DNA from 2 places in the Aeromonas sp. FDAARGOS 1409 genome. Region 2 is predicted to be linked to the other one. Evidence: predicted binding sites of a transcription regulator. Region 2 holds the regulator's gene; the other holds the start of a gene.

Region 1 (11,495 bases), 870 kb from region 2:
AGCTTGGTCAGCACGTTTTGCAGCGCCACCGGGCCACCGGTGGAGGTGCCGATGGCCACCAGCTGGTAGCTCTTGCCGCTGCGCTTGAAGCTGGCGGGGACGCTCGGTGCACGCACGGGCTCTGGCTGACGCTCGGTGGGGCGGGTCAGGGCACCGCCGAGGGCGGGCCGCACCAGGGGCTCGGGCGCCCGGGGCCGGGTCGTCATCAGGAAACGCTTGCGGGCGATCTCCTTGACCCGCTGCTGCAGCAGGCTGACCGCCTCGTCCTTGTCCCGGGCGATGTCTTCGAATTTCTTGGGCAGAAAATCGAGGGCACCGGCATCCAGCGCATCCAGGGTCGCCTTGGCCCCCTCGTGGGTGAGGGAGGAGAACATCAGGATGGGGGTCGGACACTTGGCCATGATCTCGCGCACGGCGCTGATGCCGTCGAGCACCGGCATTTCGATGTCCATGGTGATGACGTCCGGCCGCAACTGCAGCGCCTTGTCTACCGCCTCCCGTCCGTTCTGGGCCGTGTCGATCACCGTCATCAGGGGGTCCTGATTGATGATCTCGCTGACCCGACGACGGAAGAAACTCGAATCGTCGACCACTAATACCTTGACTGCCATTGTTATTCTTTTAACTCCTTGAGCCAGACGCTCAGTGGCGACGGGCATAGGCCTTGAGCAGGCTGGGCACATCCAGGATGAGGGCGATGCCGCCATCGCTGGTGATGGTGGCGCCGGCCATGCCGGGAGTCCCCTGCAGCAGGTTGTCCAGGGGCTTGATCACCACCTCTTCCTGACCGATGAGGTTGTCCACCACAAAGCCGACCTGCTGGGTGCCGATCTGGACGATGACCACGTGGCCCTGGTCCTGACGGGCCGTCTTGCCGGCACCGCGTACCAGCCACTTGTGCAGATAGAACAGCGGGATCGCCTTGTCGCGGACTATGATGGTGAGCTGGCCGTCCACCACGTTGGCCTTCTTCAGGTCCAGGTGGAAAATCTCGTTCACGCAGCCGAGCGGCAGGGCGAAGGTCTGCTGGCCCACTTCCACCATCAGGGTCGGCAGTATGGCCAGGGTCAGGGGCACCTTGATTTCAAGCCGGGTGCCCTTGCCCCAGGTGGAATCGATGTGCACCGAGCCATTGAGGCTGACGATGCTGGTCTTCACCACGTCCATGCCGACGCCGCGGCCGGAGATGTCGGAGATCTCGGACTTGGTGGAGAAACCGGGGGCGAAGATCAGGTTGTAGGCGTCGTTGTCGCTCATGCGCGCCGCGCTGTCGGCATCCAGCACGCCGCGGCTGATGGCGATGGATTTCAGCTTCTCCGGATCCATGCCGGCACCGTCATCCTCGATGCAGAGCAGGATGTGATCCCCCTGCTGGGAGGCGCTCAGGGTGATGGTGCCCTGACGGGGCTTGCCCGCCTTCTCGCGCACGTCCGGCATCTCGATGCCGTGGTCGCAGGAGTTGCGCACCAGGTGAACCAGGGGGTCGGCCAGGGCCTCCACCAGGTTCTTGTCCAGATCCGTCTCCTCCCCCACCATCACCAGCTCGATCTCTTTCTTGAGGGTGCGGGCCAGATCGCGCACGACCCGCGGGAAGCGGCCGAACACCTTCTTGATGGGTTGCATGCGGGTCTTCATGACCGCGCCCTGCAGATCGGCGGTCACCACGTCCAGGTTGGCCACCGCCTTGGACATCTCTTCGTCGTTGCTGGCGATGCCGAGGCTCACCAGGCGGTTACGCACCAGCACCAGCTCCCCCACCATGTTCATGATGACGTCCAGGGTCTTGGTGTCCACCCGCACCGTGGTGTCGCTCTGTACCGCGCCGCTCTCGGCGGGGGCGGCCGGCTTGGCAGGGGCGGCCTTGGCCGGCGCGGCAACGGGTTCCGAGGCGGGCTTGGCCGCCACCGGCGCCTTGGGGGGCGTCACGGGGGCGGCGGCAGGCGCCTTGGGTTCGGGGGCCGGGGCAGCAGCAGCCATGCTGTGCTGGGGCCCCTGACCACGGCCGTGCAGCTCGTCCAGCAGGCGCTCGAACTCGTCGTCGTCGATGAGCTCGTCCACCTCTTTCTGGACCGACTGCAGCGGCGTCAGATCGGGGGCACCACCGTGCTGGCCCTGGCCGTGGAGCTGGTCGAGCAGCGCCTCGAACTCGTCGTCTGTGATGTCGCCTGAACCGCTCAGCACGGGGGCGGCAGAGACGGTCGGGGCCTTGCCGACACCGTGCAGCTCGTCGAGCAGGCGCTCGAATTCGTCGGCGGAGATCTCGTCGATGGAGCCGCCGCCATTGACGGCCACCGGCTCGCTCGGGGCGACGATGACGGGCTCCGGCTCGGGCTCAGGCTCGGGTTCTGGCTGTGACTGGGCGGCGACGCTGGCGGTGCGCAGCTGCTCCTGCCCCTCGGGCTTGCACAGCTCGTGCAGATCGTGCAGCAGGTCAGGAGAGGCCGGGCTTATCTCCTCGCGGTTCTGCACCTGGGCAAACATGACGTTGATGGCGTCCAGCGCCTGCAAGATGACGTCCATCAGCTCGGCGCTGAGGGTCCGCTTGCCGTTGCGCAGCATGTCGAACAGGTTCTCGGCGCCGTGGCAGACGTCCACCAGCTCGGTCAGGGAGAGGAAGCCAGCCCCCCCCTTGACGGTATGGAAGCCGCGGAAGATGGCATTCAACAGATTCTTGTCATCGGGTCGCTTTTCCAGGTCGACCAGTTGTTCAGACAACTGTTCCAATATTTCTGATGCTTCGACCAAAAAGTCTTGCAGTATGTCTTCATCAACTTCGAAGGCCATGCGTCACTCCATTAGAATCCCAGGCTAGACAGCAGATCGTCCACATCATCTTGACCATTGACCACGTCGGACCTCGTCTGCGGGTTCATGATGGGACCTTCCGCCTCGATGCCGCTCGCCGGCAGGCTGCGCGCCGAATGATCGATAACGCCCTCACCAAACATGGTCAGCATCTCTATCAACTTTGTTTCAACTTCCTGCACCAGCTTGATCACCTTGCGGATCATCTGACCGGTCAAGTCCTGGAAATCCTGAGCCATCAGGATCTCCGTCAGCAGTTGTCGTAACTTATCGGCATCGCTTTCCGAAGCCTTAATAAAATCATTCAGTTGATGACAGAGCGCCTTGAATTGACCCAGCTCCAGATCCCGGCTCATCAGGGCATTCCAATTGGGCATGACCAGCTGAATGTTGTCATTGAGTCGATCGGCGATGGGGAGACTGGCCTCCACCGCATCCATGGTGCGGTTGGCCGCCTTGTCCGTCATGTCGATGACATAGCTGAGGCGCTCCCGGGCATCCGGGATCTCATGGGTGGCCAGGTCAGGGATCCTGGGATCCAGGCGAAAATCTTGCAATGAGTTGTGCAACTGGCGGGTCAACTGCCCCACCTTGTCAAACAGGGCTGCCGCGTTGGGGGCACACACATCGGCGAGGATGTTGTCGGCCTGTTCAAACTCCTCTCGCTCCAGGTGGGCAACCAGCATCCTTGCCTGTTCAAGCGAGATCATGGCACTCGTTTTGGCCTTCATCCCTGCCGCTCCTTAGCCGATGCGTTCAAAGATTTTGTCGAGCTTCTCTTTGAGGGTGGCGGCGGTGAACGGCTTGACGATGTAGCCATTGACCCCTGCCTGGGCGGCTTCGATGATCTGCTCGCGCTTCGCTTCGGCAGTCACCATCAGGACCGGCAGGTGCTTGAGTTTGTCATCGAGGCGAATGGCCTTGAGCAGGTCGATGCCCTGCATGCCCGGCATGTTCCAGTCGGTGACCACAAACTGGAAGTCGCCGTTCTTGAGCATCGGCAGCGCCGTGTTGCCATCGTCTGCTTCATGGGTGTTGTTGTATCCCAGGTCACGCAGCAAGTTCTTGATAATCCGGCGCATCGTTGAAAAATCATCGACGATGAGGATTTTCATGTTCTTGTCCAAAGTTCCTCCTAAATAGCCGTCAAGACGGCTCGCTTACATGATGCAGATCGCAGGTTTTATGGTGCGGATTATGCCTTAGAGTTGCGCTCCAGTGTAGCCAGTACAGTCACTTATACATTCCAATCTCGCAGACGGGCGCGCAGTCTGTGCATGGCCTGGCTGTGGATCTGGCTCACGCGAGACTCGCTCACGCTCAATACCTCGCCGATCTCGCGCAGGTTCAATTCTTCGTCGTAATAGAGGGAGAGCACCAGGGCCTCCCGCTCCGGCAGTCGGGCGATGTGCTCGGCCAGGGCGCCCTGAAAGCGCTCGGCCGCCAGATCGTCGTAACCGCCGTGGCTGGCATCATCGGGATGCCCTATCACATCCTCGCTGACCCCCAGATCCTCGATGCCGATGATCTTGCCGCAGGAGACATCCTGCAGCATGGCGTGATACTCCCCGAGGGAGACCCCCATGTTGGCGGCCACCTCGGTGTCCCTGGCGTCGCGGCCATGGGCCTGCTCCACGTTCTCGATCGCCTCGGCGATGGCGCGGCTGTTGCGGTGCACCGAGCGGGGCACCCAGTCCCCGCGGCGGATCTCGTCGAGCATGGCGCCGCGGATGCGGATGCCGGCATAGGTTTCAAAGCTGGCGCCCTTGCTGCCGTCAAAATTGCGGGAGGCTTCGAGCAGCCCAATCATACCTGCCTGGATCAGGTCATCCAGCAAGACACTGCTTGGCAGGCGAGCCAATAAATGCTGGGCAATCCGCTTGACCAGCGGAGCGTGACGCTCGACCAGCACGTAGGAATCCTGATGACGCAAGTATGCTTGGGCTTTATTCACGGGAGTCTTCCTGTGTTATGACCGGCTTTTGCAACAAGTTTTCCAGGAAAAATTCGAGGTGCCCCCCCGGCTGGTTCGGGATGGGCCAGCTCGCCGCCTTGTTGGCCAGGGCACGGAATGCCAGGGAGGCGGGGGATTTCGGAAACGCCTCGACGATCAGCTTCTGCTTGCGCACGGCGGCCCGCAGGTTGGTGTCGTAAGGGACGCAGGCCACCAGTTCCAGGGAGGTGTCGAGGAAGCGGTCGGTGACCCGGGTCAGCTTGGCGAACAGCTCCTGCCCCTCGCGCAGGGAGCGGACCATGTTGGCCACCACCTTGAAGCGGAACACGCCGTGATCCTTGGAGAGGATCTTGATGAGGGCGTAGGCGTCGGTGATGGAGGTGGGCTCGTCGCACACCACCACCATGATGTCCTGGGCGGCGCGGGTGAAGCTCAGCACCATGTCGGAGATCCCCGCCGCCGTGTCCACCAGCAGCACGTCCACCTGGGTCTTCATCTCGCCGAAGGCGCGGATGAGCTCGGCGTGCTGCACCGGCGACAGCTCGACCATGGACTGGGTGCCCGAGGTGGCCGGCACTATCATCATGCCGTAGGGGCCCTCGACGATGATGTCGTCTATGGTGCACTCCCCCGCCAGCACGTGGGAGAGGTTGCGGTGCACCCGCAGCCCCAGCATGACGTCGACGTTGGCCAGACCCAGGTCGGCATCCAGCACCAACACCCGTTTGCCCTGGGCGGCCATGGCTCCCGCCACGTTCAGGGTCACGTTGGTCTTGCCGACGCCCCCCTTGCCTCCGGACACGGCGATCACTTTCACTCGATTGTTTTGACGCATTTTGCGCAGACCACTCGCCTGATCCATATACATGTTACTCATAAAACTCCGAATCTTCGGTCTCGCCGAAACCCGATCCCCAGAAATAGGGATCCTCTGCTTCCCGCTCCAGCGACCCCATGGCGGCACCGACCAGCAGCGCCGCATTGGCAACTTGAATATCTTCCGGCACCCGCTGCCCGTCGGTGATGTAGCTGATGGGCAGGGCGTTCTGAATGCAGACGTTGATCACTTCCCCCAGATTCAGGCTCTCGTCCAGCTTGGTCAGGATGCAGCCGGAGAGCGGAATGCGCCTGAAATGATCCACCGCCTCCTGCATCACCCGCCGCTGGGAGGTGGCCGACATGACCAGATAGCTGCGAATGCGCACCTTGGCGTTCTTCACCAGGGTATCGAGCTGCTCGGTCAGGCGGATGTCCCGCTGACCCACCCCGGCGGTGTCGATGAGCACCAGCCGGCGATGGCGGAACTGGTAGAGCGCATTGGCCAGCTCTTCGGCGTCCCGCACCTGGCGCACCGGGCAGCCCATGATGCGACCATAGGTCTGCAGCTGTTCGTGGGCGCCGATCCGGTAGTTGTCCGTGGTGATGAGCGCCACCTGCTCGGCGCCATATTTCATGGCGAAGCGGGCCGCCAGCTTGGCGATGGTGGTGGTCTTGCCCACCCCGGTCGGGCCGAGCAGGGCCACGGCGCCGCCCTGACGGAGGATCTCGTCCTCGCTGATCTTGAGCTGGGCCGTCAGCACCTCGGCCAGCTGGGCCATGGCCTGATGGATGGGCATGTCCTCGGGGATGAGCCCCGCCAGCTGATCGGCGAAGGCGTCGTCGAAGCCCATCTTCTTGAGCTCCTTGATGAGCAGGGCGCGCATGGGCTCGCGGCGCTCCACCTCCTGCCACATCAGGCCGGAGATCTGGTGCTCCAGCAGCTTGCGGATGCTGGCCATCTCCTTGCGCATCCCCTCCATCTCCTGATCCCGCTGGGGGGACTGGGCCTGGCGCGGGGCGGCGGCAGGACGGGCCTTGGGCTTGGCGGGCTCGGGAGCGGCGCCCCACTGGCCCTGTTCGGCCAGGGTTCTGGGGGCGCTGCCGGCCGCGGCCAGCCCGGCGGACTGGGTGCCGGCACCGCCATTGGTCTGCCAGGAGGCCGGCGCAGCATTGCCGTTGCCCGCCCCATTCCCGGACCAGGGGCCCTGGGCTGCATTGCCGCCCGCGGGGTTGGCCGGGTTGAGCTTCTGCTGGCGTGCCAGCAGGGCGGCCAGGGTATCGGCATAGTATTCGTTCTGTTCCTTGGGCGGCGCCGAACGCGTCATCTGCTTGCCCGCAGACGAGATATTGACGCTCTCTTCGTTCAACTGACGGCGAACCGGCGCGTCTTTGGGCCCCGGCACCTGGGACTGGTAATCGACGGCCGCGACTATCTCTACCCCACCGGTGACCTTCTTGTTGGACATGATGACGGCATCGGGCCCGAGAGTCTCCTTGACCTCGGCCAGCGCCGTGCGCATGTCTTTGGCAAAAAACCGCTTAATCTTCACCCGTCATCTCCGCTAACTAGCCCTGTCCCACCGCACTGACGATGCGGATCTGCTTGTCGTCAGGCACTTCCTGATAGGACAGCACGCGTAATCCAGGAATGGCATTCTTGACAAATTTCGCCAGGGTATTGCGCAATATCCCCGATGTCAGAAGCACGGCCGGCTGGCCTTCCAGTTCTTGTCGTTGAGTGGCTTCCACCAGGGAGCGCTGCATCCGCTCCGCCAGTCCCGGCTCGATGCCGGCGCCATCTCCCCCACCTGCCTGCAGGGATTGATGCAATATGCGTTCCAACTCCGGTGACAGGGTGATCACCGGCAGCTCGGGCTCTGGGCCGGCGATCTCCTGCACGATGAGTCTGCGCAGGGCGATGCGGCAGGCCGCGGTCAGCACTTCCGGGTCCGGGCTGCGGGGCGCATATTCCACGAGGGTCTGCAGGATAGTGCGCATATCGCGAATTGGCACGCCTTCATTGAGGAGATTTTGCAGTACCTTCACCAGGTTGCCCATGCTGATCACCTCGGGAACCAGCCCTTCCACCAGCTTGCTCTGGTGTTTCCCTATCATGTCCAGCAGTTGCTGCACTTCGTCGTGGCCAAGCAGCAGGGCGGCGTGGTTGGAGAGGATCTGGCTCAGGTGGGTGGCCACCACGGTGGCCGCATCGACCACGGTATAGCCCAGCGTCTGCGCCTGGGAGACCTGCTCCTTGGCGACCCAGACCGCCTCCAGCCCGAACGCCGGGTCCTGGGTGGCGATGCCGTGGATCTGGCCGAACACCTGGCCCGGGTTGATGGCCATCTCCTTGTCGTGATAGACGGTGGCCTCGCCGGTGCTCACCCCCATGAGGGTGATGCGGTACTGGTTGGGGGCGAGATCCAGGTTGTCGCGAATGTGCACCGCAGGCACCAGGAAACCGAGCTCCTGGGAGAGCTTCTTGCGCACCCCCTTGATCCGGTTGAGCAGCTCGCCGCCCTGGTTCTTGTCCACCAGCGGGATGAGCTGATAGCCCACCTCCAGGCCGATGATGTCCACCGGCATGACGTCGTCCCAGCTCAGATCCTTCTGCTCCACCGGGGCATCCCCCTGGGCCGGCAGGAGTTCGCCGCTCGCCGCCCTCGCCTTGTTCTGCTTCTCCCGGCGCAGCAGCCACCAGGCACCGGCGGCCGCCACGGCCCCCAGGCTCAGGAAGGCCAGATGCGGCATGCCGGGCACGCTGCCCATCATCAAGAGGATGCCGGCGGAGATGACCAGGGCCTTGGGGTTCTCGAACAGCTGGCCGAGCACGGCCGTGCCCATGTCCTGATCCGTGTTCTGGCGGGTCACTATGATGGCGGCGGCGATGGAGAGCAGCAGCGAGGGGATCTGGGCCACCAGGCCGTCACCGATGGCGAGCAGGGTGTAGATCTGGGCCGCCTCGGCGAAGGTGAGCTGGTGTTGCAGCATGCCGATGATGAAGCCGCCGATGATGTTGATGAAGAGGATCATGATGCCCGCAATGGCATCCCCCTTCACGAACTTGGAGGCACCGTCCATGGAGCCGTAAAAGTCCGCTTCCTGGGTCACGTCCTGACGGCGTTTCTTGGCCTCTTCCTGGTTGATGAGGCCGGCGTTCAGGTCCGCGTCGATGGCCATCTGCTTGCCGGGCATGGCGTCCAGGGTGAAGCGGGCGCTCACCTCGGAAATCCGCCCCGCACCCTTGGTGACCACCACGAAGTTGATGATCATCAGGATCATGAAGACGATGATGCCCACCGCATAGTTGCCGCCGATCACCACGTTGCCGAACGCCTCGATCACGTGGCCGGCCGCCGCGCTGCCGTTGTGGCCCTCCAGCAGCACCACCCGGGTGGAGGCCACGTTGAGGGCGAGTCGCAGCAGGGTCGCTATCAGCAAGACGGTGGGGAAGGCGGCGAATTCCAGGGGCCGGCGGGTATAGACGGCCACCAGCAGCACCACGATGGAGAGGGCGATGTTGAAGGAGAAGAGGATATCCAGCATCAGGGGCGGAATGGGGAGTACCACCATGCCGAGGGAGGCGAGCACCAGCAGCGGGGTCCCGACCCCCTTGGTCAGCAACCACCTGTACTCTTTGAAACGGCCCAGCCCTGCCTTCAATCCCATCGTGCTTCTCAATGTTCAACTACCGATGCCGGATTAAAGCAAATATCAAGCCAATGATTCAATTAATTGATCTGCATGGGTTTTATTTTGATGCTGTCAGAAGTCCGTCGCAGGCTTTCCGGGCCGGGGCGGCAAGGAGGCTGGCGTCTCCCTGCCGGGAGAACATTGGCGACGGGTCCCAGGCGAACAGGTCAGGCTCCAGCTAGCGCCTTACTTGCGAAACTCGGGCGGGATGGGCAGATCCTTGGCGAGGGGGGTCGGCCGCCGGCCACGGCCGCGGCGGAACTTCTTGAGCTGGTAGACATAGGCCAATACCTGGGCCACGGCGGCGAAGAGCCCCTCGGGGATCTCCTGGCCAATCTCGGTGGCGTGGTAGATGGCCCGGGTCAGCGGCGGCGAGGACATCACGGGGATGTCGTACTCGCGCGCTATCTCCCGGATCTTCATGGCCACCTCGTCGACCCCCTTGGCCAGCACCTTGGGCGCCGCCCCCGGCTTGCCCGCATCGTATTTCAAGGCCACCGAGTAGTGGGTCGGGTTGGTGATGATGACGTCCGCCTTGGGCACGTCCCCCATCATGCGGCGCATCGCCATCTGCATCTGCAGCTGGCGGATCCGCCCCTTGACCTCGGGCTTGCCCTCGCTGTCCTTGAACTCGTCCTTGACCTCCTGCTTGGTCATCTTGAGCTGGCGATTGTGGTTCCAGGTCTGGAACGGCACGTCGATGGCGACGATGGGAATGAGGGCGCAGCAGAGGATAATGAGCATCCAGAGCAGCAGGTCCAGGGCGTCTATGATGCCACCAGGGAAGCCCTCCAGGGAGAGGTTGAGCAGGTGGTTGAACTGGCTGGAGAGCATCCACCAGGCGAACAGGGAGATGAACAACACCTTGGCGATGGACTTGACCAGTTCCACCAGGGACTGCACCCCGAACATCCTCTTCAAACCACTCAAGGGGCTCAGTTTGCTCCACTTGGGCAGCATGGCCTCGGAGGAGAAGTTCATCCCGCCGAGCAGGGTATTGCCGACGAAGGCGGCGATGATCACCAGCAGAAACAGCAGCCCCAGGGGTTGGAGCAGCTCTCCCAGCAGGGCCGGCACCATGACCCCCATGGCGTTGGGATCGAACGCCTGATCCCGGTCCAGGGTGAAGCCCATGGTGAGCACCTTGACCATGGCATCGGCCAGGCTCTCCTTGATCATCAGAAGCCCGAACACGGTCGCCAGCAGGACGCTGGCGGTACCCAGTTCCTTGGAGCGTGCAATCTGCCCTTTTTCCCGGGCCTGTTGCAGTCGTTTGCCCGTGGGTTGTTCTGTGCGTTCCTGATCGGTATCAGCCATGCTGACCTCCGATGGGGATCATCCCGCCAGCAGCCTGCCACAATGGCAGCCCACTCGGTTGTTCGATGCCATCGCCCCGAACGAGATCAGCCATGCTGACCCCCCAGGCACTGGACGTTGATCAGCTCGCAGCTGGTCTCCTGCACCCGCTCCCAGAGGGCATCGAAGTGCCCCATGAAGCCGCCTATGGTGAACCAGAGGATGAAGAGACCCGACATCATGCTCACCGCGAAGCCGATGCTGAAGATGTTGAGCTGGGGCGCCGCCCGGGTCATGACCCCGAACGCGAAGTTGATGAGCAGCAGGGCGATGATGGCCGACAGCGCCATCACCAATGAGGCCTGGTACATGATCCCGAGGAAGCTCACCAGGCTGCGGATGGCGGGCAGGGTCAGCCCGCTGTCCGACACCGGCAGGGTCTCGAAGCTCAGCACCACCATGCGCAGCATCAGCAGGTGACCATCCACCGCCAGGAACACCAGGGTCGCCAGCATCAGGTAGAACTGGCCCACCACGGGGGCCGACTGACCGTTCATGGGGTCCACCAGGGTGGCGAAGCCCAGGCTGGTCTGCATGGCGATGACCTGGCCCGCCATCACGAAGGTTTCCAGCAGGAACTGGGTCATCAGGCCCAGCGCGATGCCGATGAGCAGCTGCTGGCCGAGCACCAGGAAGCTGCCGACGGAGAAGAGCTCAATCTTGGGCATGGGGGGCAGCAGGGGCGCGATGATGAGGGTGATGGCGAGCGCCAGGCCGATGCGGATATGGGCAGGGGCCAGCCGGCTGCCAAACACCGCCATCACCATCAGCAGGCTGCTCACCCGGGCGAGCGGCCAGAGGATGCTGGTCAGCCACTCCATGATCACCGCCGTGGTGTAGCTCATGCCCCTACCTCGTGGCTGCGTGA
Region 2 (11,495 bases):
CCTCCACGCCGTCCTCGTTGCGCAGCAACACGTGGGCATCGAATCCCTGTACCAGCTCGAACAGCATCATGGCCGGTCGTGCGTGAATGCCTAGCTTGTTTTTGACTTCTACCGAGGCGGAAACTGTCATCTGAGCATCCTGTGTGTCAGGCGGGGTTTGAACGCTTGTCCAACGTGCGATGGCGGATCTGCACGTTCTTGCCAAGCAGCCGGAATGCGCTGGCGAGCCGCTCGGCGATGAACACCGACCTGTGCTGACCACCGGTGCAGCCGATCCCGACGGTCACATAGCTGCGATTGTTGCGCTCCAGATGGGGCAGCCAGGTCCCCAGCATGTTCTCGATCTGCTGGATGAACAGCATGACGTCGGGCTGGCTCGAGAGGTAGTTGGCCACGGGCTCATCCTTGCCGGTGAAGGGCTTGAGCTCGGGGATCCAGTGCGGGTTGGGCAGGAAACGGGCGTCGAACACGAAGTCCGCATCCTTGGGAATGCCGTACTTGAAGCCAAACGACTCGAACACCAGCACCAGTTCGTTCTCTTTCTTGCCGAGCACCCGGGTTTTGATGAGCTCGCTGAGATCGTGAATGCTGAGGTTGGTGGTGTCGATGCGCAGGTCGGCGGTCGAGGAGAGCGGCGCCAGCAGATGGGTCTCTTCCCGGATCGCCTCGTCCAGCGACAGCTTGTTGCGGGACAGGGGATGCAGACGGCGGCTCTCGCCGTAGCGTTTGAGCAGGGTGGTGTTGTCCGCGTCGAAGAAGAAGCTCGAAAACTTCACCCGTCCCTCGTTGCGAACCTGGCTCAGCAGGCTCTCCAGCCTGTCTGTCTGGGCTGGCAGGTTGCGCACGTCGATGCTGACCGCCAGCTTGTCATACTGGCTCTCCACCGAGACGATCAGCTGGGGCAGCAGGTTGACCGGCAGGTTGTCCACGCAGTAGTACCCCAGATCCTCCAGCACCCTCAGGGCTACCGTCTTGCCGGAGCCCGAACGACCGCTTACCACTATTAACTGCATCTTGTCCCCTCACGCCAACGTGGCTGTGTCAGACCCGGCCTCAGGCCGACGTCATGATCTGATAGAGTTCTTCGTCGCTGGTCGCCTGGCGCAACTGGCGGCAGACGGCCTTGTCACCCAGCTTGGATGCCATCAGGGAAAGAGTCTTGAGGTGCTGTTTGCACTCGCTTTCCGGCACCAGCAATGCAAAGAGCAGGTCAACCGGTTGATTGTCGATAGAATCGAAAGGGATGGGTTCGGAGAAGGTCATCAATACGGCGGTCGGGGCAAAAGCGTCGTCGATCCGGCCGTGGGGAATGGCGATACCGGCACCGATCCCGGTACTGCCCATCTTTTCTCGCGCCAGCAGGCTCTCAAACAGCACCTGGCGGGAGGCACCGAGGCGCTCTGCGGCCAGTTCACTGATGATCTCTAGCGCGCGTTTCTTGCTGGTACAAGGGACCGCACTCTTGGTGCAGTCCCGACTCAGTATGTGTTCAAGTTGCATAGTTATTTTTGATTTAACTTATCTTTGTGCTTGATGATCTGCCGATCCAGTTTATCCAGCAGGGTATCAATCGCCGCATACATGTCGGCATGCTGCGAATTGGCGAACACCTCTCCCCCGCTGACATGCAGCTTGGCTTCGGCAATCTGGTTCAGTTTTTCGACGCTCAACACCACATGTACGTTGTTGATATGGTCAAAGTGACGCTCGAGTTTGGCAAATTTGTTGTTCACATAGTCACGCAGAGCTTCGGTAATCTCGACATGGTGTCCGGTCAGGTTGATTTGCATAACGTCTTCCTTCTGTTTGCCTAAACCAGGCGTTTGCGCTGATTGGATGGCGGGATCAACAAGGATTCACGGTACTTTGCGATCGTGCGTCTCGCCACCATAATACCCTGTTCGGCCAGCAAATCCGCGATCTTGCTATCACTAAGCGGCTTGGCGGGGTTCTCCGCCGTCACCAGCTTCTTGATGAGCGCACGAATAGCGGTCGATGAGCACTCTCCTCCTCCCTCCGTATTGACATGACTGGAGAAAAAAAACTTCAGTTCGAAGATGCCGCGGGGCGTATGCATGTACTTCTGGGTCGTGACCCTGGAAATGGTCGACTCATGCATCTCCACGGCCTCGGCGATGTCATTGAGCACCATGGGTTTCATCGCCTCTTCGCCATATTCGAAGAAGCCCTGCTGCTGCTCGACGATACAGCTGGCCACCTTGAGCAGTGTGTCGTTGCGGCTCTCCAGACTTTTGATGAACCACTTGGCCTCCTGCAAATGGGAACGGATGAACTGGGTATCCGTACTGCTGCGGGCATTGCGCGCCATGGCCGCATAGGCCTCGTTGACACGGATGCGCGGTGCCGAGTCCGGATTGAGCTCCACCACCCACTTGCTCCCCTTCTTGACCACGGACACATCCGGGATCACGTACTGGGATTCACTCTGGATGATGCCGTTGCCGGGCCTGGGTTCCAGTTGCTGGATGAGATCCAGCACCTCCTTGAGATCGCTCTCCTTGAGGCGGGTCTTGCGAGCCAGGGTGCGATAGTCGCGATTGCCGAGCAGATCCATGTGCTCGCGGATCACCTCCCTGGCCTCGTTGAGCCAGGGCAATTCAGGCGAATACTGGCCGAGCTGGATAAGCAGGCACTCCTGTACCGAGCGGGCGGCGATGCCGACCGGATCGAAATGCTGCACCCGCTTGAGCACCGCTTCGACCTCATCCAGTTCGACTTCTACCTCTTCGCTGCTGACTGCAGCCTGAATATCTTCGAGGGTGGCCGTCAGATAGCCGGATTCGTCGATGGCATCGATGATGGCCAGCGCGATTGCCGCATCCACGTCGCTGAAGGGGGTGAGCCGCATCTGCCACAGCAGGTAGTCCTGCAGGTTTTCGGTGGTTTCCCCCTGATAGATGCTGTCCTCCCCGTCGTGAATGGGCCCTGCGCTCTGGGCCGTACCGGCGGAGTAGACCTCGTCCCAGGTGGTGTCCACCGGCAGTTCGTCCGGCATGCTCTCCTGGGCCATGGCATCGCTGGAGTCGAGTTGACTGGCGTCCTGTGCCTCTGCCTCACTGGTTTCCTGCGCCTCGTTCTCCTCTTGCTCCAGCAAGGGGTTGTTGTCGAGCGCTTGCTGAATTTCCTGCTGGAGTTCCAGGGTGGAGAGCTGGAGCAGACGAATCGCTTGTTGTAATTGTGGCGTCATGGTCAGGGACTGACCGAGGCGCAACTGTAATGTCGGCTTCATCTACGTCGGGATATCCTTATGTTCAGCGAGGCAGTCACCTAACAAAAATGAGGGGTGCCCCCTTACTATAGACTGAATTGATCGCCCAAATAGACGCGCTTGACCTGCTCATCGGCGAGGATGTCGGCCGGCGCACCTTCGGCAATCATCTTGCCGTGGCTGACGATGTAGGCCTTCTCGCACACATCCAACGTCTCTCTGACGTTGTGGTCGGTGATCAGCACACCCAGCCCGCGTTCTTTCAGATGCTGGATGATCTTCTTGATGTCTATGACGGAAATAGGATCAACACCGGCGAAGGGTTCATCCAGCAGAATGAAGCGCGGCTCAGCCGCCAGCGCCCGGGCGATCTCGACCCGGCGGCGCTCCCCGCCCGAGAGGCTCTGCCCCAGGCTGTCGCGGATATGGGTGATGTTGAACTCTTCCAGCAACTGTTCGACCTTATCCTCCCGCTCTTCCCGGCTCAACCCCTTGCGGGTCTGCATGACCCCCATCAGGTTGTCGAACACCGACAGGCGCCGGAAGATGGAGGCCTCCTGCGGCAGGTAGCCGATGCCGTTGCGGGCTCGGATGTGCATGGGCTGCAGGCTGATGTCCTGCTCGTCGATGGTGATGAGACCGGCATCCCGCTGCACCAGGCCCACGATCATGTAGAAGGAGGTGGTCTTTCCCGCCCCGTTCGGGCCGAGCAGTCCCACGATCTGGCCCGTTCCCACCTCCAGGCTCACGTCGCTGACCACCATGCGGCGCTTGTAGCTCTTCTGCAGACCCGTTGCTTTTAACACTGCCATGGTTTCTGTTTCCTACTTCTTCTGGTCGGCGGGCTTGTCGAAGTTCTCGACCTGATCCGGCAGGAACACCGTCTTGACGCGCTGGGCCGGCCCCTTGCTCTCGGCGATCATCTTCTGTTTGACGATGTCGTAGCGGATGAGATCCCCGTTCACCTGGCTGTCTTCCTGCTTGAGCTGGCCGTTGCCGGTGATGGTCACCAGCCGGTTCTTCAGTTCATAACGGATGCTGTTGCCGTGGGCATTGACCGGCTTGCCGTTGTCCAGCACCTGGAAGAAGGTGGCCGGATTGCCATAGGCCGTCATCACTTCCGCCCCCTTCTCGCCGGAGCGGATCACCACCACCTTGTCGGCCTGAATCTTGATGGTGCCCTGGGTGATGATGACGTCCTCGCTGAAGGTGATGCGGTTGTCCTGCATCTCGGCCACTTGCTTGACCGCATCCACATAGACCTTCTCGGCGAAGTCGGACTCTTTGGCGCTCAGGGTGCCGCACAGCAGCAGGGTCGTGAGGGCCAGATTAACGTTTTTCATTGAAATAAGTGGCATGGCCTTTATCCAGTAATTCGAAATATTTACGTTCCAGGTGACCCTTCAGGCCCACGCCTTCGGTCTGGAATTCCTGGCCCACTATGCTGATGTGCTGGTTGCTTCTCATCTCCTGAGTCACCAGATCCAGCTCCAGATAAGGGCTGTCCAGCGTGGAGATGAACGAGGTCGGCAGCAGGCCGTCCAGATGCACCTTGTCACGCAGGATCACATTGTCATCGGTGTTGAGCACCCCGGTCTCGGCCGTCAGCTTCCACTCGGCCTCCCCCTTCTCGTCGAACATGTAGACCACCGGCTTGTCGAAGGTGGCCTGCTCGAGGATCTGGTAATACTCCGCGTATTCCGACTCCAGCCGTTCGGTCCGTTTGCCCAGTTCGTTGAAGCGGGTCGTCACCAGGTTCCTGGCGGTGAAGTCCGGCTGAAAGTTCTCCACCTTGGTGGTCGGCTCCGGGGCCAGCTCGATCTCGCCAAGCTGCCAGGCCGCCAGCGCCACCAGGAACAGCAGGCCGAAGAGCACCGTCTGCTTGTTCATATCGACGCCTCGGGTTGATAGTCTCCCAGGCCCTTGGCCTGGAGGATGAGATCGCACACCTCGCGCACCGCACCGACACCGCCTCCCAGCCGCGTCACCATGTCGGCCCGCGCCAGCACCAGAGGATGGGCGTCCGCCACGGCGATACCCAGGCCACAGGCCTGCATCACCGGCAGGTCTATGGTGTCATCCCCCATATAGGCTGCTTGTGATGCATCCAGCCCCAGCTTGGCCAGCAGTGCCTCGAAGTGGGGCAGCTTCTGATCCGCCCCCTGCACCAGGTGCTGCACCCCCAGGCCCTTCATGCGATCGCTGACGATGCGGGAGTTGCGCCCCGTGATGATGGCGATCTCGATGCCCGCATTGAGCAGGGCCCGCATGCCGGCGCCGTCGCGGGTGCAGAAGGTTTTCAGCTCTTCGCCGTTGTTGCCCATATAGATGAAGCCGTTTGAGAGCACTCCATCCACATCGCACACCAGCAGGCGGATCTGCGCCGCCCTCTCGTACTGGCTGCGCGTCACCGGACCATAGAGGGTCGGTACGTCTTGCATCAAATTACTCCGGCTTTCAGCAGGTCGTGCATGTTGAAGGCGCCCAGCGGACGTCTTTCCCCGTCCACGACCAACAACCCGTTGATCTTTCTGGTTTCCATCAGTTTGACGGCCTCGGCCGCCATCATCTCAGGTCCTACGGTAACACAATTAACCGTCATGACGCGGCTGATGGGGGTGTGATGGATATCCACCTGCAGATCCAGAATGCGGCGCAGGTCACCATCGGTGAACAGGCCGGCAAGCAGCCCCCGTTCATCTACCACCGCCGTCATGCCGAGCCCCTTGCGGCTCACTTCCAGCAGCGCCTGGCTGATGGTGGCATCTATCCCCACCTTGGGCAACAGCTCACCGCTGTGCATCAGATCGCCGACCCGCAGCAGCAGCCGCTTGCCGAGGGACCCGCCCGGGTGCGACAGCGCGAAGTCATCGGCGGTGAAGCCGCGGGCCTCCAGCAGGGCCACGGCCAGCGCGTCCCCCATCACCAGGGTCGCGGTGGTGCTGGAGGTGGGTGCCAGACCGAGGGGGCAGGCCTCCTTCTCCACCTTGATGCACAGATGCACATTGGCCTCTTTCGCCATGGTGGAAGCCGGGTTGCCTGTCATGCAGATGAGTGGAATGCCGCGACGCTTGAGCACCGGCAGCAGGGCCAGGATCTCGTCGCTCTCGCCGGAGTTGGAGATGGCGATGATGAGATCCCCGCCGGAGATCATCCCCAGATCCCCGTGGCTGGCCTCGCCCGGGTGCAGGAAGAAGGCGGGCGTCCCCGTGCTGGCCAGGGTCGCGGCAATCTTGTTGCCGATATGACCCGACTTGCCCATGCCGGTCACCACTATCTTGCCGCCGCAGCGCAGCACCATCTCGCAGGCGCGCTCGAAGGCTTCGTCAAGGTACTGGTAGAGCCCATCGATGGCTTGTTTTTCTATGTCCAGCACCGCACGGGCACTGCGACGGAAATCGAACAATTCAGACACTTTTTCAGGCTTTACAGACATAAAGGCACAGCTCCGGGCCGAAATTTGCTGCGGGATTATAAAAAAGTCTGCCGAGATAAGCGAATCGGATGCGGAAGGGCTGGTCGTTGATGCAAGTTGTTACATAAAACTGTCGCATCTTTGGGGGGGAAACCCGCTCAATAGTTGTTCCTCGCTGTTGCTTAGACCTAGACTAGCCCATAAAATTCGCTCTTCATTTATACCGGATGGACAATTGTTTGAACGATGACCTGATCACCATCTCCGACCTGACGTTCAGTCACGGAGATAGGTTGCTGTACGACAGGATCAACCTGACCATTCCCCGTGGCAAGGTCACCGCCGTCATGGGGCCGAGCGGGATCGGCAAGACCACCTTGCTGCGCCTGATCGGGGGCCAGCTGAAGCCTGAATCCGGTCACATCCTGTTTGACGGGGAAGACATCCCCACCCTCTCGCGCAGCCGGCTGTATGAAGTGCGAAAGCGGATGAGCATGCTGTTCCAGAGCGGCGCCCTGTTCACCGGCATGACGGTCTTCGACAACGTGGCCTTTCCGCTGCGGGAGCACTCCGGTCTGCCGGAGGAGCTGATCCACACCATCGTCATGATGAAGCTGCAGGCGGTGGGCTTGCGCGGCGCGGCGAAACTGATGCCCTCCGAGCTCTCCGGCGGCATGGCCCGACGCGCGGCCCTGGCCAGATCCATCGCGCTGGATCCGGATCTCATCATGTATGACGAGCCCTTCGTCGGTCAGGATCCCATCACCATGGCGGTGCTGGTCAAGCTGATCAAGGAGCTCAACGGCGCCCTCGGCATCACCTCCGTCATCGTCACCCACGACGTGAAAGAGGTGCTGAGCATCGCCGACTACGCCTACATCATCGCCAACCGCAAGGTGGTCGCGCACGGCACGCCGGAGCAACTGCGCGAAGAGCACAATCCCGAAGTCGAGCAGTTCCTGAAAGGATTGCCCGACGGTCCTGTTCCGTTTCATTTTCCGGCAGGCGACCTGCTACAGGATCTGTGATGTTGACAACTCAGGTAAGCAAGCTGGGTCGGAGCGGGGTGCGCTTCATCAGCGCCATCGGTCGCGCCACCATCATGCTGTTTCATGCGCTGGCGGGCCGCCCCCAGCCGCGCAAGCACTTCCCGCTGCTGGTGCAGCAGCTCTACGTGGTGGGTGTACAGTCCGTCGCCATCATACTGGTGTCGGGCCTCTTCATCGGCATGGTGCTCTCGCTGCAGGGCTACAACGTATTGAAGGATTTCGGCGCAGAGCAGAGCCTGGGGCCCCTGGTCTCCCTCTCCCTGCTGCGGGAGCTGGGCCCCGTGGTCACCGCCCTGCTGTTCGCCGGTCGTGCGGGCTCGGCCCTCACCGCCGAGATCGGCCTGATGAAGGCCACCGAGCAGCTCTCGAGCCTCGAGATGATGGCCGTCGATCCCCTGCGCCGCGTCGTGGCGCCACGCTTCTGGGCCGGTGTCATCAGCATGCCGCTGCTGGCCTTCATGTTCAGCCTCATCGGCATCTTCGGCGGCAAGCTGGTTGGCGTGGACTGGCTGGGGGTGGATGAGGGCAGTTTCTGGTCCGCCATGCAGGCCTCCGTCGACTGGCAGGACGACATCATGCAAGGGGCCATCAAGAGCCTGATCTTCGCCCTGGTGGTCACCTGGATCGCACTCTTCAACGGCTATGATGCCAAACCGACCTCGGCCGGGATCAGTCAGGCGACGACCCGCACCGTGGTCCACTCATCCCTGGCCGTGCTCGGTCTGGATTTTATACTCACCGCAGTCATGTTTGGATAAGGGAAAGATGAAGTTCAGCAAAGTAGAATTTCTGGTTGGCGCCTTCATGCTGGCTGGCATCGCGGCCATTCTGGCATTGGCACTGCAAGTGGCGGGGTTGAGTTTCAAACCGGAAGGAGAAACCTATACCCTGCGCGCCCATTTCGATAATATCGGCGGCCTGAAAGTACGCTCGCCGGTCAAGGTGGGTGGCGTCGTCGTCGGCCGGGTCAGCGACATCAGCCTGGATGCCAAGAGCCAGGTGCCCGTCGTCTCCCTGCAGATGCAGAAGAGTGCCGGCGAGTTCTCCGAGACCAGCACCCTCTCCATCCTCACCTCAGGTCTGCTCGGCGAGCAGTACATCGGTCTGGCTCCTGGCTTCACCGACGAGGATATGGGCACCAGCATGCTCAAGGACGGCGACATGATCGAAGACACCAAGTCCGCCATCGTGCTGGAAGACCTGATTGGCAAGTTCCTTTACAGCCAGTCCTCTCCGGCCGCCAATACACCCGCAACCAAGGAGTAACCATGTTCAAGAAAGTCGCCCTGCTGCTGGGTCTGATGACCAGCATGCTGTTCTCCCTCGTCGCCCGGGCGGATGTCAACACCTCGGATCCTTACGCCCTGGTGGATCAGGCCGCCCAGCAGACCTTTGCCCGCCTGAAAGCCGACCAGGCCCAGGTGAAGAGCAACCCGGACCACCTGAGGGTGATCATCCGCGAGGAGCTGCTGCCCTATGTCGACAACCGCTTCGCCGCCTACAAGGTGCTCGGCAACCAGATCAAGCAGACCACCCCGGCCCAGCGTGACGCCTTCGTCGACGTCTTCACCGAGTACATGGTGAGCTCCTACGCCGATGCCCTGGCCCACTTCGACAAGCAGACCGTCAAGGTTCAGCCGGGCAAGGCCGCCGAGAGCAACATCACCGCCGTCAACGTCAGCGTGAAAGAGGCCGGCAAGCCGGACATCTTCCTCGAATTCAAGCTGCGCAAGAACAACAAGACCGGCGAGTGGAAAGCCTTCGACATGGTCGCAGAAGGGATCAGCCTGCTCTCTGCCAAGCAGAACGAGCTCGGCGGCCTCATCCGCCAGAACGGCATCGACGCGGTGATTGCCCAGCTGCGCGAACACAATGCCAAGCCGCTGGTCATCAAGTCATGATCCTGAGCGGTGACTTGCAGGCGGCCCAGGTCAACGATCTTTGGCAACGCCGCGCCGACTGGTGGCAGGACGACCGACTCGAACTCGGTGCCGTCACCACCCTGGATTCCGCCGGCCTGGCCCTGCTGGTCAAATGGGCCAAGGCGGCCCTGGCACGAGGCGCCACACCGACACTGGTGGGCGCCTCCGACGATTTTCATACGCTGGCCAACCTCTACGGGGTGGCCGGCCTCTTTCATTCAACCCCGCTCACAACTGAGGACTCATAATGCAAGTCTCTGAAATTGAAGCGATACTCCTCGAGGCTTTGCCATTGTCCGAAGTCCATGTCAAAGGGGATGGCAGTCACTACCAGGTGATCGCCGTCGGCGACATGTTTGACGGCATGAGCCGGGTCAAGAAACAACAGGCCATCTATGCCCCCCTGATGGACAAGATCGCCACCAACGAGATCCACGCTCTCTCCATCAAGGCCTATACCGACGCCGAGTGGAAACGCGAGCGTAAATTCCAGCTGCCCTCCTGATTTGGTAAAGAAGTAACCATGGACAAATTCAAGATCACCGGCCCCTGCACCCTCTCCGGTGAAGTGACCATCTCCGGCGCCAAGAACGCCGCCCTGCCCATCCTGTTCGCCACCCTGCTGTGCGACGAAGAGGTGCAGCTCTCCAACGTGCCGCGTCTGAAAGACGTCGGCACCACCCTCAAGCTGCTGGAGATGCTGGGTGCCACCACCAAGGTCAACGGCAATGTGACCGTGCTGACCGGTGCGGTGAACAACCACGTCGCCCCCTACGAGCTGGTGAAAACCATGCGTGCCTCCATCCTGGCGCTGGGTCCGCTGGCGGCCCGCTTCGGGGCGGCCGACGTCTCCCTGCCCGGCGGCTGCGCCATCGGTGCCCGCCCGGTCAACCTGCACGTCCACGGCCTGGAGCTGATGGGCGCCAAGATCACCATCGAGGACGGCTATATCAAGGCCCGTGTCGACGGTCGCCTGAAGGGTGCCCACATCCTGATGGACATGGTCTCCGTCACCGGCACCGAGAACCTGATGATGGCCGCTGCCCTGGCCGACGGTCGCACCGTGATCGAAAACGCCGCGCGGGAACCGGAGGTGGTCGATCTGGCCCACTTCCTCAACGCGCTCGGAGCTAACATTCAGGGTGCGGGTACCGACACCCTGACCATCGACGGCGTCGAGCGTCTGCACGGTGGCAGCTACAGCGTGCAGCCTGATCGCATCGAAACCGGGACTTTCCTGGTGGGCGCAGCGGTCACCGGCGGCAAGATCACCTGCCGCAACACGGACCCGAGTCTGCTGGAAGCCGTGCTGGTCAAGCTGGAAGAGGCAGGCGCCTTGATCGAGAAGGGCGAGGACTGGATCACCCTGGACATGACGGGCCGCACCCTGAAGCCGGTTACCATCAAGACCGCCCCCTACCCGGCCTTCCCGACCGACATGCAGGCCCAGTTCACCGTCCTGAACGCGGTCGCCCAGGGTACCGGCATGGTCACCGAGACCATCTTCGAGAACCGCTTCATGCACGTGCCCGAGCTGGTACGGATGGGCGCCGATATCGAACTGCAGGGCAACGTGGCCATCTGCCGCGACACCAACCAGCTCAAGGGTGCCCAGGTGATGGCGACCGATCTGCGCGCCTCCGCCAGCCTGGTGCTGGCCGGCTTCGTGGCCGAAGGGGCCACCATAGTCGATCGCATCTATCACATCGACCGTGGCTACGAAGACATCGAGCACAAGCTGCAAGGCCTGGGCGGTCGCATCGAGCGCATCAAGGAATAAGTCCGGTTCCTCATGAGCCGTGCATAAAAAGGCCCCCTCGCCAGGCGAGGGGGCCTTTTTCCATGATCGCGATTCAGGCAGGGCAAAGGGAGATCAGTGC

What was found. The regulator sigma-54, encoded in region 2, starts transcription at its own class of promoters, with help from an activator protein. The targets are predictions, from matches to a motif close to TGGCACNGTTTTNGCTT.
Region 1: a site for sigma-54 is predicted at 9,284-9,300, ahead of flhA (flagellar biosynthesis protein FlhA). Genes of this name have one in related genera too.

What each region holds. Positions count from the first base shown of each region.
Region 1 is NZ_CP077395.1:2,640,827-2,652,321, reverse strand. Features, by position in the region: gene I6L39_RS12635 (chemotaxis response regulator protein-glutamate methylesterase) at 1-611, opposite strand, end outside; gene I6L39_RS12630 (chemotaxis protein CheA) at 643-2,784, opposite strand; gene I6L39_RS12625 (protein phosphatase CheZ) at 2,796-3,536, opposite strand; gene cheY (chemotaxis response regulator CheY) at 3,549-3,932, opposite strand; gene I6L39_RS12615 (RNA polymerase sigma factor FliA) at 4,043-4,759, opposite strand; gene I6L39_RS12610 (MinD/ParA family protein) at 4,752-5,627, opposite strand; gene flhF (flagellar biosynthesis protein FlhF) at 5,629-7,128, opposite strand; gene flhA (flagellar biosynthesis protein FlhA) at 7,145-9,247, opposite strand; gene flhB (flagellar biosynthesis protein FlhB) at 9,458-10,588, opposite strand; gene fliR (flagellar biosynthetic protein FliR) at 10,675-11,472, opposite strand.
Region 2 is NZ_CP077395.1:1,774,420-1,785,914, reverse strand. Features, by position in the region: gene npr (PTS phosphocarrier protein NPr) at 1-130, opposite strand, end outside; gene rapZ (RNase adapter RapZ) at 147-1,013, opposite strand; gene ptsN (PTS IIA-like nitrogen regulatory protein PtsN) at 1,054-1,500, opposite strand; gene hpf (ribosome hibernation promoting factor) at 1,503-1,790, opposite strand; gene I6L39_RS08460 (RNA polymerase factor sigma-54) at 1,811-3,250, opposite strand; gene lptB (LPS export ABC transporter ATP-binding protein) at 3,316-4,041, opposite strand; gene lptA (lipopolysaccharide transport periplasmic protein LptA) at 4,054-4,572, opposite strand; gene lptC (LPS export ABC transporter periplasmic protein LptC) at 4,559-5,119, opposite strand; gene kdsC (3-deoxy-manno-octulosonate-8-phosphatase KdsC) at 5,116-5,670, opposite strand; gene I6L39_RS08435 (KpsF/GutQ family sugar-phosphate isomerase) at 5,670-6,665, opposite strand; gene mlaF (phospholipid ABC transporter ATP-binding protein MlaF) at 6,872-7,672, shown strand; gene mlaE (lipid asymmetry maintenance ABC transporter permease subunit MlaE) at 7,672-8,451, shown strand; gene mlaD (outer membrane lipid asymmetry maintenance protein MlaD) at 8,459-8,959, shown strand; gene mlaC (phospholipid-binding protein MlaC) at 8,962-9,594, shown strand; gene I6L39_RS08410 (lipid asymmetry maintenance protein MlaB) at 9,591-9,863, shown strand; gene ibaG (BolA family iron metabolism protein IbaG) at 9,863-10,120, shown strand; gene murA (UDP-N-acetylglucosamine 1-carboxyvinyltransferase) at 10,139-11,395, shown strand; gene pmbA (metalloprotease PmbA) at 11,489-11,495, opposite strand, start outside.